DNA from 2 places in the Micromonospora sediminicola genome. Region 1 is predicted to be linked to the other one. Evidence: predicted binding sites of a transcription regulator. Region 1 holds the regulator's gene; the other holds the start of a gene.
The links. The regulator HrcA, encoded in region 1, represses chaperone genes, less so after heat shock. The targets are predictions, from matches to a motif close to GGTTNGCACNCTCNNNNNGAGNGTGCNAACC.
Positions count from the first base shown of each region.

Region 1 (7,322 bases):
GGCACGCCCACCCTGCTGCCCGCCGACGACCTGGCCCGGATCCTCGACGGCATCGACCGCACCTGGGGGTTGGCCGCCGGCGCCGAGGTGACCACCGAGGCCAACCCCGAGTCGGTCACCCCGGAGTCGCTCAAGACGCTGCGGGCCGCCGGCTACACCCGCATCTCGCTGGGCATGCAGTCCGCCGCGCCGGGGGTGCTCGCGGTGCTCGACCGCCGGCACAGCGCCGGTCGGGCCACCGCCGCCGCCCGGGAGGCGCGCGACGCCGGATTCGACCACGTCAACCTGGACCTGATCTACGGCACGCCGGGGGAGACGGCCGAGGACTTCGCCGCCTCGCTGGCGCAGGTGGTCGAGGCGGGGGTGGACCACGTCAGCGCGTACGCCCTGATCGTGGAGGACGGCACCCGGCTGGCCGCGCGGATGCGCCGGGGCGAGCTGCCGTACCCCTCCGACGACGTGGCGGCCGACCGCTACCTGGCCGCGGAGGAGGCGCTCGGCGCGGCCGGCTTCTCCTGGTACGAGGTGTCCAACTGGGCCCGCTCGGCGGCGGCGGCGTGCCGGCACAACCTGCTCTACTGGACCGGCGCCGACTGGTGGGGCCTGGGCCCGGGCGCGCACAGCCACGTCGGCGGGGTGCGCTGGTGGAACGTCAAGCACCCGACCGCGTACGCGGCGCGGCTGGCCGAGGGCGCGTCACCGGCGCTGGCCCGGGAACGGCTGACGCCCGACGAGCAGCACATGGAGGACGTGATGCTGCGGGTGCGGCTCGCCTCCGGGCTGCCGCTGGGCGTGCTCGACGAGGCCGGCCGGGCCGGCGCCGAACGGGCCCGGGACGCGGGGCTGCTGGACGCCGGGGCGTACGCGCGGGGCCTGGTGGTGCTGACCCTGCGCGGCCGGCTGCTGGCCGACGCGGTGGTCCGCGACCTGCTGCCCTGACCGGCGCCGGCCGGCCCCGTCGCCCGGGACCGGCCGGAGCGGATCACTTGATCAGGCTGGCCGACATCGGGTAGCGGTAGAGCTGACCCTCGTTGGCCTTCACCCCGGCCAGGATGCCGAAGACGATGCCGACGATCATGGCGCCGAAGCCGATCACCAGGCCGATCAGGATGCAGGTGAGGATCCAGCCGACCAGCGCGATGACCGACCAGATGAGCTGGAAGTTGAGCGCGGCGATCGCGTGCGCCCGGACGGTGGGCGACTGGTTGCCCCGGGCCAGCAGCGCCACCAGCGGCGCGATCCAGCCCAGCACGCCGCCACCGATCAGCATCCCGGCGGCGCCGCCGAAGTGCGCGACCAGGGCCCAGGTCTTGTCGTCGTTGTTGGCGTAACCGGCCGGCGGGCCGTAGCCGCCGCCACCGGGGTAGCCGGCGCCGTAGCCCGGCGCGCCGCCGCCCGGCGGGGGATAGCCACCCGGCGGCGGGTAGCCGCCGCCCGACGGGGGTTGGCCGCCCGGGGGCGGATAGTCACCCGGCGGGGGATAGCCGCCCGCCGCCGGTGCCCCGGACAGTGGTGCGGTGGGCGGCTCACCGGCGGGCGAGGAGCCGTAGGGCGCCGACGGCGCGGTCGGGTCGGGCTGGGGGCCGGGGTCCCCCGCTCCGGGAGGGCGAGGAGGTTCAGTCATGCACGTCACGGTAGGTCCCGCCGGCAAGTGGCACCAGGGCTGTTCGGCCCCGGCGCGTCGACGGAGGGCGGTGGGGCGCACCGGAGGTCCGTCGCTGATCATCGCGTCGGCGGGGGTGCCGACGTAGACTGGCACTCGCTACAGTCGAGTGCCAGCCGCGTCAGGAGGTGGGGGACATGGGTCTCGACGACCGGAAGCTCGCCGTGCTGCGCGCGATCGTCGAGGACTACGTCGCCACGCAGGAGCCGGTGGGCAGCAAGGCCCTGGTCGAGCGGCACCAGCTCGGCGTCTCGCCGGCGACCGTGCGCAACGACATGGCGGTGCTGGAGGAGGAGGGCTACATCCGGCAGCCGCACACCAGCGCCGGCCGGGTGCCCACCGACCGTGGCTACCGCCTCTTCGTCGACCGGCTGTCCCGGGTCAAGCCGCTCAGTCCGGCCGAGCGGCGGGCGATCGAGCGCTTCCTGGTCGGCGCCGTCGACCTCGACGACGTGGTGCACCGCACGGTCCGGCTGCTCGCCCAGCTCACCCGGCAGGTCGCCGTGGTGCAGTACCCGAGCCTGGCCCGCTCCAAGGTGCGCCACCTGGAGCTGGTGCCGATCTCCACCACCCGGCTGATGGTCGTCATGATCGCCGACACCGGCCGGGTCGAGCAGCGGCTGGTGGAGCTGCCCGCCCCGGTGCCCGCCGACGACGTGACCGACCTGCGCCGGCTGGTGAACGAGAAGCTCGTCGGCAGCCAGCTCGCCGAGACGCCGCCGCTGGTGCAGGCGCTCGTCGACGAGTCGGCGCCGCATCTGCGCCCGGCCATGACCACGCTCTCCACCGTGCTGCTGGAGACGCTCGTGGAACGGCACGAGGAGCGCCTCGCGCTGGCCGGCCAGGCCAACCTCACCCGGGGTGGCCTGCTCGACTTCCAGGGTTCGCTGCGGCCCATCCTGGAGGCGCTCGAAGAAGAGGTCGTGCTGCTCAAGCTGATCGGCGAGACCGAGCCGAGCACCACCCGGGTGCTCATCGGCGACGAGAACGAATACGACAACCTGCGGGCCGCCTCGGTGGTCAGCACCGGCTACGGACCGGGCAGCACGATCGTCGGCGGCCTCGGCGTGCTCGGGCCGACCCGGATGGACTACCCCGGCAATATCGCCATGGTGAGGGCCGTGGCACGCTACGTGGGCGAACTGCTGGCCCAGAACTGACCAGTCAGGGCCGACGGCCGGTTCCGGCCGACGACCGGAGCGACGCGAGACGAACATGAGGACACCTAACGCAGTGGCCAGGGACTACTACGGCATTCTCGGCGTGAGCCGGGACGCCTCCGACGACGAGATCAAGCGCGCCTACCGCAAGCTGGCGCGGCAGTTCCACCCGGACGTCAATCCGGACCCGGAGGCCCAGGAGAAGTTCAAGGACATCAACGCCGCGTACGAGGTCCTCTCGGACGACCGGAAGCGGCAGATCGTCGACCTGGGCGGCGACCCGCTCGCCCCGGGCGGCGGTGGCGCGGGCGGTCCCGGCGGCCCGGGCGGCGCCGGTCCGTTCGTCGGCTTCCAGGACATCATGGACGCGTTCTTCGGCGGCGCCGCGGGCGGCAGCCGGGGCCCGCGTCCGCGTACCCGCCCCGGCGCGGACGCGATCCTGCGCCTGGAACTGGACCTCAACGAGACCGCGTTCGGCGTCGAGGCGCCGATCACCGTCGACACCGCGGTGCTCTGCACCACCTGCTCCGGCGCCGGCACCGCCGCCGGCACCCACCTGGCCACCTGCGAGGCGTGCGGCGGCCGCGGCGAGGTGCAGTCGGTGCAGCGGACCTTCCTCGGCCAGGTGGTCTCGGCCCGGCCCTGCACCGTCTGCCAGGGCTACGGCACCACCATCCCGCACCCCTGCCCGACCTGCGCCGGCGACGGCCGGGTGCGTACCCGCCGTTCGCTGACCGTCAAGATCCCGGCCGGGGTCGAGGACGGCATGCGGATCCGCCTGGCCCAGCAGGGCGAGGTCGGCCCGGGCGGCGGCACCGCCGGCGACCTCTACGTCGAGATCCACGAGCGGCCGCACGACGTCTACTCCCGCAAGGGCGACGACCTGCACTGCCGGGTGACGGTGCCGATGACCGCCGCCGCGCTCGGCACCCGGCTGACCATCAAGACGCTGGACAGCGAGGAGACGGTCGACGTTAAGCCCGGCACCCAGCCCGGCAGCACGCTGCGGCTGCGCGCCCGGGGCGTACCGCACCTGCGCGGCACCGGCCGGGGTGACCTCTACGTGCACCTGGACGTGCGTACCCCGACCAAGCTCGACGCCGACCAGGAGCGGATGCTGCGCGACTTCGCCAAGACGCGCGGCGAGGAGGTCGCCGAGCTGACCAAGCAGGGCGGCTTCTTCTCCCGGATGCGCGACGCCTTCAACGGGCACGCCTGAGGTGTCCGCGCCGCTGTTCCTGGTCGACGCGCTGCCCACCGGTGACACGCTGACGCTGGACGGCCCGGAGGGCCACCACGCGGCCACCGTGCAGCGGCTGCGCGTCGGCGAGGAACTGGTGCTCGCCGACGGCCGGGGCGGCACCGCCGCCGCGGTGGTCACCGCCGTCGGCCGCGGCACGCTCGACCTGCGGCTCACCAGCCGGGGGTACGCGGACGCTCCGGTGCCCCGGCTGGTGGTGGTGCAGGGCATCGCCAAGGGCGACCGGGGCGAGCTGGCCGTGCAGGCGATGACCGAGGTGGGCGTGGACGAGATCGTGCCGTGGGCGGCGTCCCGCTCGGTCGTGCAGTGGCGCGGCGACCGGGGCGTACGGGCCCGGGAGAAGTGGGCGGCCACCGCCCGCGAGGCCGCCAAGCAGGCCCGCCGACCGTGGCTGCCGGTGGTGGCGGGAGCACCTGACGAGTCCACCGGCACGGTCACCCGACGGATCGCCGGCGCGGCGGCCGCCTTCGTGCTGCACGAGGAGGCCGAGGAGCGGCTGACCACCGCCGAGCTGCCGTCGATCGGCGAGATCGTGCTGGTGGTGGGCCCCGAGGGCGGCATCGCCGACGCCGAGCTGACCGCGTTCACCGACGCCGGCGCCCACCCCGTCCGCCTGGGCCCCTCGGTGCTCCGCACCTCCACGGCCGGCGTAGCCGCCCTCTCCGTCCTCTCCACCCGCCTGACCCGCTGGTGACCCCCCACCCACCCCACCCCGCCGATCTTGCGGTTCGTGCCCCGGCAAAGGCGGTGAAACGCCCAGGACGAGGGCCGCAAGTGCAAGATCGCGGGAAGGGGTGGGTCAGGTGCGGAGGTAGGAGGCGCCGTTGAGGTCGATGATGGTGCCGGCGGCCCACTCCGCCTCCGGGGAGGCCAGCCAGTGCACGGCGGCGGCGATCTCCTCCGGGCGGGCCACCCGGTGGAACGGGGACTGGGCCCGGACCGCGTCGCCGCGCTCGCTCTTGAGGTGCTCGTTGGTCATGTCCGTCTCGACGAAGCCGGGAGCCACGCAGGCCACCCCGATGCCGTACGGGGCCAGCGCCACCGCCAGCGACTGCGCCATCGCGTTCATCCCCGCCTTGCTCGCGCCGTACGCCGGGTTCGCCGGCTCACCGCGGAACGCGCCCCGGGACGAGACGTTCACGATCCGGCCGCCCCGCTCCCGCATGTGCTGGGCGGCGCACCAGGCCGCGTTCGCGGCGCCGACCAGGTTGGTGTCGAGCACCTCCCGCCACCGCGCCCGCCACTGCTCGTAGCTGCTGCCGAAGACCGGGTGCGGCGGGTCCGCCGGGCCGAAGACACCGGCGTTGTTGACCAGCACGTCGAGGCCCCCGAGCAGTCGGGCCGCCTCGTCCACCATGACCCGGACCGCGTCCGGGTCGGCCAGGTCGGCGCGGACCACCACGTGCCCGTCGCCGGGCAGCTCCACGCGCAGCGCCTCGGCCAGCTCGGCGGAGTCCCGGTGGTGGATCGCCACCCGGTCCCCGCCGGCCGCGAACGCCCGCGCGACCGCCCGCCCGATGCCCCGCGAGGCCCCCGTCACCAGCACCGCCCGTCCCGCCATGCCGGCCATCCTGCCGCACCGCGCCGAGGGGCCGGCCGGGGCCCCGTCGGTCACCGCCCCTCCCTAGACTGCGGCGATGGGAGTCGACTGCCTGTTCTGCCGGATCGTCGCCGGGGAGATCCCGGCCACCATCGTCCGTGAGACCGCCACCACCCTCGCCTTCCGGGACATCGACCCGAAGGCGCCCACCCACGTGCTGGTGATCCCCAAGGAGCACTACGCGGACGTGGCCACGCTCGCCCAGGGCGACCCCGGGCTCGCCGGCGAGGTGCTCCACACCGCGGCCGTGGTGGCCGAGGAGGAGGGCCTGACGGTGGACGGCTTCCGGCTCATGTTCAACACCGGCCCGTACGGCGGCCAGGAGGTCTTCCACGTGCACGCCCACCTGCTCGGTGGCGCGCCGCTCGGCCCGATGCTCTGCCGGTGACCATGACCGGGATCTCCGACCGGCTCGACCGGATGGTGCGGCAGGCGCAGGCGAAGGGCCGGATCCCGGCGGTCTCGGCGGCCCTGCACCGGGCCGACCGGCCGCTCTGGACCTGCGCGGTGGGTGGCACCGGCAACGACACCCCGCTCGACGCCGAGACGGTCTTCCGGATCGGCTCGGTCACCAAGACCTTCACCGCGACGCTGGTCCTGCAGTGCCGCGACGACGGGCTGCTCGACCTGGACGACCCGATCGGGCGGCACCTCGACCTCGCCGCGCACAGCGAGCTGACCGTGCGCCGGCTGCTGTCGCACACCGCCGGCCTGCAACGCGAGCCGCACGGCGACGTGTGGGACAGCCTGCGCGCGCCCGCCGTCGACGAGCTGCTGGCGGACCTGGCCCGGGTCGAGCGGGTGCTGCCCACCGGCCGGCGGTTCCACTACTCCAACCTCGGCATGGCGTTGCTCGGCGAGCTGGTCGCCCGGCGGCGGGGTGGCTCCTGGACCGAGGTGCTCGCCGAGCGGGTGCTCGACCCGCTCGGGTTGACCGCCACCGGCGTCCGGCCGGGGGAGCGGGCGGCGACCGGTTTCCTGGTCGACGAATACTCCGACGAGGCGCACCCGGAACCGCCCACCGACTTCGGCGCGGTGGCGCCGGCCGCCCAGTTGTGGAGCACCGCGCCGGACATGGCGCGCTGGGCGGCGTTCCTGGCCGACCCGCGGGCGCTGGACCCGGCCGGCGCGGTCCTCGCCCCGGCCACGGTCGAGGAGATGCGCTGGCCGCTGACCACGACCGACGAGTCGCTCTGGGCGGCCGGGTTCGGGCTGGGGCTGATCCTGGTGCCGCAGCCGGCCCGGGTGACCCACGTGGGGCACGACGGCGCGATGCCCGGCTTCCTGGCCGCCGTCTACGGCCGGCGCGGCGGGGACGGCACCCCGGGCGCGATGGGCGCCGCGGTGCTCGGCTCGTCCGGCGCCGGGGTGGAGGTGTTCGACCTGGTGCACGACCTGCTCGCCGCCGCCGCCGAGCACGACCCGGCGGAGATCGAGCCGTGGCGCCCCGGTCCACCCGCGCCCGACCACCTGCGCGGGATGCTGGGCCGCTGGTGGGGCGAGGGCTTCGAGTACGTCTTCTCCTGGCACGACGGCGCGCTGCGGGCCCGCGGCGCGGGCGACCCGGCCGGTAAGCCCCCGGCGGTGTTCGCGCCGCTGCCGGACCGGCCGGACGTGTTCCGCACGGTCTCCGGCCGG
Region 1 covers NZ_FLRH01000003.1:1,877,189-1,884,510, forward strand. The annotation lists gene hemW (radical SAM family heme chaperone HemW) at 1-939, shown strand, start outside; gene GA0070622_RS09455 (DUF4870 domain-containing protein) at 983-1,624, opposite strand; gene hrcA (heat-inducible transcriptional repressor HrcA) at 1,801-2,823, shown strand; gene dnaJ (molecular chaperone DnaJ) at 2,897-4,042, shown strand; gene GA0070622_RS09470 (16S rRNA (uracil(1498)-N(3))-methyltransferase) at 4,044-4,778, shown strand; gene GA0070622_RS09475 (SDR family NAD(P)-dependent oxidoreductase) at 4,884-5,645, opposite strand; gene GA0070622_RS09480 (histidine triad nucleotide-binding protein) at 5,722-6,072, shown strand; gene GA0070622_RS09485 (serine hydrolase domain-containing protein) at 6,075-7,322, shown strand, end outside.

Region 2 (7,322 bases), 570 kb from region 1:
GTCGCCGGCGCGGGCAGCGTCACCGCCTCCCGGGCCGCCGAGACGCCACGCCGGCCGGCCAGCCAGTGCCCGCCGAGCCCGGCCACCGCCGCCGCGCCGGTCAACAGGCCGACGCCCCGCAGGAACCGGCGTCGCGACTCCGGAACGTCGTGCCGGGCCGGCTCCCAGCCGCCCGGGGTCTCCTCCTCGCGCGCGAACGCGGCAGCCGCCGGGGGCGGCGGGGGCGTGGAACGGGGCGCCCCGGCCTGCTCGCCGTCGGCCAGGTCGACCTCGTGGCGGTCCGGCCCCTGTCCGGCGCGCGCCCGGTCGACCCCGGCGCGGTCCGGACCCTGCCCGGGGCGCTTCCGGTCGGCCCCTGCGGGGTCCGGGCTCAACGGGCCGGCGACGAACGCCCAGAGCGTCAGCCCGCCGAGGCCGGCGCCGACCAGGGACGGCAGCGCGTCGAACGCGTCCGCGCCGGGTCGGGTCAGCGCGGCGGCGACGCCGAGCACGGCGAACGCGGCGATGCCGGCCAGGCCGACCACCAGTCGCCGGGCCGCCGCCAAACCGAGCAGCGCCGCGAAGCCGGCCAGCAGCAGCGCCGTCCCGACCAGCAGGGCGATCTTGTCGTACGTGCCGAAGACGGCGATGGCGAACTGCTTGAGCGGCTCGGGCACCAGGTCGACGACGACACCGCCGACGGCGATCAGCGGGGCGGACCGGGGGCCGGTCAGGACAGCCACCGGCTCGGCGGTGCCGAGCGCCACCACGGCGGCGACGACACCGGCCAGCGCCGCGTGGCGGCGGGAGATCATGCGCACGCCGTCCAGTCTGGTCGACCGGGCGGGCCGGCTGCCAATCTCGTCAGCGTTCCGTAAGCACGTCGGGGCACACCGCCGGCTCGGCGGTGTGCCCCGACGTCGGGCCGTACTCGTCGGGTCAGAAGCCCGGGCCGTGCTGGTGGCCGTGGCCGTGCGAGTGGCCGTGCCCACCGGCGGCGGCCGGCTCCGGCTCGGCCGGCTTCTCCACGACCAGGCTCTCGGTGGTGAGCAGCAGGCCGGCGATCGACGCGGCGTTGGAGACCGCGTTGCGGGTCACCTTCACCGGGTCGAGGATGCCGGACTTGGCCAGGTCGACGTACTCGCCGGTGGCGGCGTCGAGGCCGGTGCCCCACTCCTGGGCGACGACCTTCTGCACCACCACGTAGCCGTCGTGGCCGGCGTTCTGCGCGATCCAGCGCAGCGGCTCGACCAGCGCCTTGCGCACGATCGAGACGCCGACCTTCTCCTCGCCGGTGAAGCCCAGGTCGTCGTCGAGCACCGGCAGGATCTGGGCCAGCGCGGCGCCGCCGCCCGGGACCGTACCCTCCTCGACCGCGGCCTTGGTCGCGGCGATGGCGTCCTCGATGCGGTGCTTGCGCTCCTTCATCTCGACCTCGGTGGCCGCGCCGACCTTGATCACCGCGATGCCGCCGGAGAGCTTCGCCAGCCGCTCGGCCAGCTTCTCCCGGTCCCACTCGGAGTCCGAGGCCTCGATCTCCTTGCGGATCTGGGCGACCCGGTCGGCGACCTCGGAGGACTGCCCGCCACCGTCGACGACGGTGGTGTTCTCCTTGTCGACCACGACGCGACGGGCGGTGCCGAGCACCTCCAGGCCGACCTGGTCGAGCTTGTAGCCCAGCTCCGGGGCGACCAGCTCGGCGCCGGTCAGGACCGCCATGTCCTGGAGCATCGCCTTGCGGCGGTCGCCGAAGCCGGGGGCCTTGACCGCGCAGACCTTGATGGTCTTGCGGATGGCGTTGACCACCAGCGTGGACAGGGCCTGGCCCTCGACGTCCTCGGCGACGATGAGCAGCGGCTTGTTGTTCTGGAGGACCTTCTCCAGCAGCGGCAGCAGCTCCTCGATGGCCGAGATCTTCTGCGTGGTGATCAGGATGTACGGGTCCTCCAGGACCGACTCCTGCCCCTCCACGTCGGTGACGAAGTTCGGCGAGATGAAGCCCTTGTCGAACTGGAGACCCTCGGTCACCTCCAGCTCGGTGGTGAGCGCCGAGCCCTCCTCGACGGTGATGACACCGTCGCGGCCGACCCGCTCCATCGCCTCGGCGATCAGCTCGCCGATGGTGGAGTCCTGCGCGGAGACGGTCGCGACATGCGCGATCGACTCCTTGCTGGCGACCTCGACGGCCTTGCCGAGCAGCGCCTCGGAGACCTTGGCGGCCGCCGCGTCGATGCCCCGCTTCAGGCCGGTCGGGTTGGTGCCGGCGGCCACGTTGCGCAGGCCCTCGCGGACCATGGCCTGGGCCAGCACGGTGGCGGTGGTGGTCCCGTCGCCGGCGACGTCGTTGGTCTTGGTCGCCACCTCCTTGACCAGCTGCGCGCCGAGGTTCTCGTACGGGTTGGTGAGCTCGATCTCCTTGGCGATGGTCACGCCGTCGTTGGTGATCGTGGGCGCACCGAACTTCTTGTCCAGGACGACGTTGCGACCGCGCGGGCCGAGGGTGACCTTGACCGCGTCCGCGAGGGCGTTGACACCGTGCTCGAGCAGGTGCCGGGCGTCGTCCGAGAAGCTGAGGATCTTCGCCATCAGTATCCCTTCGAAGCGACGTTGCCCCGGCCCGGCGAGCCGGACCGGGGCAACGACACTGATCGGTTGCTTACTTCTCGATGACCGCGAGGACGTCGCGGGCGGAGAGCACCAGGTACTCCTCGCCGGCGTACTTGACCTCGGTGCCGCCGTACTTCGAGTAGAGGACGGTGTCGCCGACCTTCACGTCGACCGGCACGCGGTTGCCCTTGTCGTCGATCCGGCCCGGGCCGACAGCGAGGACGGTGCCCTCCTGCGGCTTCTCCTTGGCGGTGTCGGGGATCACGATGCCCGAGGCGGTGGTGGTCTCGGCCTCGTTCGCCTGGACCACGATGCGGTCCTCGAGCGGCTTGATCGCAACCTTGGTCGCGGTAGTCACGGGCATACCCTCCCGGGTACTTGGTGTCGTTACCGGTCGGCATGCCGACCAGCGTCAATCTGCCACATGCCACCGGGCGGGGCCGTCGTCGCGGGTGCCGGTCCGCCTGGCGCTCAACCCCCGGGCACGGGGCCCGGGCGTTGGCACCCTCAGGGTGAGAGTGCTAATCGCAGGTTATTCCTCGGCTAGCACTCCGTCAAGGAGAGTGCCAGCGCGTCGCCCGCCGTGTCGGCCCGGAGGCGGGTCGGGAGAATGGGCGGGTGGACCTCGACCAGCTCGCCGCGCTGCGTACCCCCGAGGGGTCGGCCGCGCTCGCCGCGGCGGCGCGGGTGGCCGGCGGCGACCCGCTGGCGGCGGCCGCCGCGCTGCGCTCGGCCGGGATCCCCGGCGGGCTCGCGGCGGCGGCGTTGACCCAGGCGGAGCTGCGCCGCCGGGCCGCCGGCAAGTTCGGCGCGGTGGCGGCCGGGATGTTCCTCACCCGGCCGGGGCTGGAGCAGGCCACCCGCCGGGCGGTCGCCGACCGGCGGGCCGTGCGGCTGCGCGCCGCGGGCGTGACCACGCTCGCCGACCTGGGCTGCGGGCTGGGCGCCGACGCGCTCGCCGCGGCCCGCGCCGGCATCCGGGTGTACGCGGTGGAGGCCGACCCGGTCACCGCGGCGATGGCCGCCGCGAACGCCGAGGCGGCCGGGCTGGCCGACCTGGTCACGGTGGAGTGCGGCGACGCCACCGCGTTCGACGTGAGCCGGGTCGACGGGGCCTTTTGCGACCCGGCGCGACGGCGGGCCGGCACCGGTCGGCGCATCTTCGACCCGAACGCCTACTCGCCGCCGTGGGACTTCGTCGTCGGGCTGGCCGAGCGGGTGCCGCGCACCGTGGTCAAGGTGGCACCCGGGCTGGACCACGCGCTGATCCCGGCCGGCGCCGAGGCGGAGTGGGTGAGCGTCGACGGGGACCTGGTGGAGGCCGCGCTCTGGTGCGGCGAGCTGGCCGACGTCCCCCGCCGCGCCACAGTGCTGCGGGAGAAGGAAGGGCCCCCGGTCAACGCCTCCGGTAGCGGCGGGGCCCCCTCTTGTCAGCTGACCGGCAGCGGCGCGGTCGACGCGGCGGTGGGCCCGGTCCGGCGGTTCCTGTACGACCCGGACCCGGCAGTGGTGCGCGCGCACCTGGTCGCCGAGCTGGCCGCCGACCTCGACGCCACCCTCGCGGACCCGTCGATCGCCTACCTCTACGCGGACACGGCCCGGCCCACCCCGTACGCGCGCTGCCTGGAGGTCACCGACGTGCTGCCGTTCTCGCTCAAGCGCCTGCGGGCGCTGCTGCGGGAGCGCCGGGTCGGCCGGGTGGAGATCCTCAAGCGCGGTTCGGCGCTGGAGCCGGAGAAACTGCGCCGCGACCTGCGCCTGGCCGGCGGCGCGGCGGCCAGCCTGGTGCTGACCCGGGTCGCCGGCGCGCCGACCGTGCTGATTTGCCGCCCGGTGCCGGCCGCCGCCTGACCGCTGCCTCCGGTTTCGGCTCGCGGCAGGGCGGCGCCCGGGTTAGCTTGACCGCCATGGCGGGACAGGGCACTCCGGCGACCGCGCTGCTGACCAAGCGGAAGATCTCGCACAGCACGCACCCGTACGACGTCTCGCCGGACGCGCCGAACTACGGCGCGCTGGTCGCCGCCGCGCTCGGGGTGCCGCCGGAGCGGGTGTTCAAGTCGCTGGTCACCGAGGTGGACGGCGAGCTGACCGTGGCCGTGGTGCCGGTGACCGGCGAGCTGGACCTGAAGGCGCTCGCCGCGGCGGTGGGCGGCAAGCGGGCCGCACTGGCCGACCGGGCGGTGGCCGAGCGGGCGACCGGCTACGTCCGGGGCGGGATCAGCCCGCTCGGGCAGCGCCGGCGGCTGCCGACGGTGGTCGACGCCTCCGCGTCGACACACCCGACGGTGTACGTCTCGGCCGGCCGCCGGGGCCTGCAGGTGCAGCTCGCGCCGGGTGACCTGGTGGCGCTCACCGGGGCGCGGACCGCCCCGATCGCGGCCGGTTGAACCACCCGTAGCGGGACGGTGGGAGCGTTTCCGCCGTGGGTGTCGGCCGAGTGACAACCGCGTTGCTGAATTGTTACCGCCGCCAACAAACTTCTGACCTCGGCACTCTTGCGGAGCGTGGGAAGCGCGGAATACGTTGCCGGACACAACAAAACATCGACCTCTACTCCCCCACCCCCGAAAGGACCCGTGCACATGCGCAAGGGACTCCTCACCTTCGCGGCCGTCGGTCTCCTCGCGACCGGCAGCATGGCCGCCTGTGGTGACAACGGCGGTTCTTCCGACCAGGCCGGCGGCTCCACCGACAAGAAGCCGAAGATCGGCGTGATCCTGCCGGACAGCAAGTCCTCCGCCCGCTGGGAGGGCGCGGACCGCAAGTTCCTCAAGGAGGCGTTCGACGCCGCCGGCGTGGAGTCGGACATCCAGAACGCGCAGAACGACAAGACCGCGTTCCAGACCATCGCCGACCAGATGATCACCAACGGCGTCAACGTCCTGATGATCGTCAACCTGGACTCCGGCACCGGCAAGGCCGTGCTCGACAAGGCCAAGTCGCAGGGCGTCGCCACCATCGACTACGACCGGCTGACCCTGGGCGGCTCCGCCCAGTACTACGTCAGCTTCGACAACGAGGCCGTCGGCAAGCTCCAGGGCGAGGGCCTGAGCAAGTGCCTGACCGACAAGGCCGTCAAGAACCCGTCGATCGCGTACCTCAACGGCTCGCCGACCGACAACAACGCCACCCTGTTCAAGAACGGGTACGACTCGGTCCTCAAGCCGAAGTTCGACTCGAAGGAGTACACCAAGGTCGCCGACGACTCGGTGCCGGCCTGGGACAACGCGCAGGCCGCCACGATCTTCGAGCAGCAGCTGACCAAGGCCGGCGGCAAGATCGACGGCGTGCTCGCCGCCAACGACGGTCTGGGCAACGCGGCCATCTCGGTGCTCAAGAAGAACAAGCTCAACGGCAAGGTCCCGGTGACCGGTCAGGACGCCACCAAGGAGGGCCTGCAGAACATCCTCGCCGGTGACCAGTGCATGACCGTCTACAAGGCGGTCAAGAAGGAGGCGGACGCCGCCGCCGAGCTGGCCATCGCGCTCGCCAAGGGCGAGAAGAAGGAGACCGGCCAGACCGTCAAGGACCCGGAGGGCAACCGGGACGTGCCGGCCGTGCTGCTGGAGCCGAAGGCCATCTACAAGGACAACGTCAAGGACGTGGTGGCCGACAACTACGTCACCAAGGAAGAGCTCTGCACCGGTGCGTTCGCCAAGCTCTGCACCGACGCCGGCGTGAGCTGACCCAACCCGCTCAGGCGGCGCCGCCCGGCACGGGGAAACCCGGGTCGGGCGGCGCCCACGCCGGACGGGATCCGAGACCTCCCCTCCGCCCAAAGGAGACACCCGTGTCCGCAACCCCCCTGCTGGAGCTACGCGGGATCGACAAGAGCTTCGGTCCCGTCCAGGTGCTGCGTGACGTCGCCTTCACCGCCCACCCCGGCGAGGTGACCGCGCTGGTCGGCGACAACGGCGCCGGCAAGTCGACCCTGGTCAAGTGCATCAGCGGCATCTACCCCACCGACGCCGGCGAGTTCCTCTTCGACGGCCGGCCGGTGAGCATCAGCAGCCCCCGGGACGCCGCCGCGCTCGGGATCGAGGTCGTCTACCAGGACCTGGCCCTCTGCGACAACCTCGACATCGTGCAGAACATGTTCCTCGGCCGGGAGAAGCGCAGCGGCATCGTGCTCGACGAGCCGACCATGGAGCAGATGGCCGCCGAAACCCTGGCCGGCCTCAGCGTCCGCACCGTGAAGTCGCTGCGCCAGCACGTGTCCAGCCTCTCCGGCGGCCAGCGGCAGACCGTCGCCATCGCCAAGGCGGTGCTCTGGAACAGCAAGCTGGTCATCCTGGACGAGCCGACCGCCGCGCTCGGCGTCGCGCAGACCGCCCAGGTGCTGGAGCTGGTCCGCCGGCTGGCCGACAACGGCCTGGCCGTCGTGCTCATCTCGCACAACATGAACGACGTCTTCGCCGTCTCCGACCGGATCGCCGCGCTCTACCTCGGCCAGATGGTCGCCCAGGTGAAGACCACCGACATCACCCACTCGCAGGTGGTCGAGCTGATCACCGCCGGCCGTTCCGGCGGCCTCGGCCTCGCCGGCGAACCGGGCAGCAACGGCACCGGCGCCGCGCCCGCCGACACCACCCCAGGAGCCGTCCGATGACCGCCACCGTCGTGAAGAAGGAAGGCCCCGCCGGCGTCGCCCCGGCGCCGACCGTGGGCAGCCACGTGAACAACTACTGGCGCCGGGTACGTGGCGGCGACATCGGTGCCCTGCCCGCGGTGATCAT
Region 2 covers NZ_FLRH01000003.1:1,309,942-1,317,263, reverse strand. The annotation lists gene GA0070622_RS06850 (molybdopterin-dependent oxidoreductase) at 1-800, opposite strand, end outside; gene groL (chaperonin GroEL) at 919-2,565, opposite strand; gene groES (co-chaperone GroES) at 2,636-2,950, opposite strand; gene GA0070622_RS06835 (THUMP-like domain-containing protein) at 3,205-4,437, shown strand; gene ybaK (Cys-tRNA(Pro) deacylase) at 4,494-4,973, shown strand; gene GA0070622_RS06825 (sugar ABC transporter substrate-binding protein) at 5,169-6,272, shown strand; gene GA0070622_RS06820 (ATP-binding cassette domain-containing protein) at 6,377-7,195, shown strand; gene GA0070622_RS06815 (sugar ABC transporter permease) at 7,192-7,322, shown strand, end outside.
Region 2: a site for HrcA is predicted at 3,083-3,113, ahead of groES (co-chaperone GroES). Genes of this name have one in related genera too.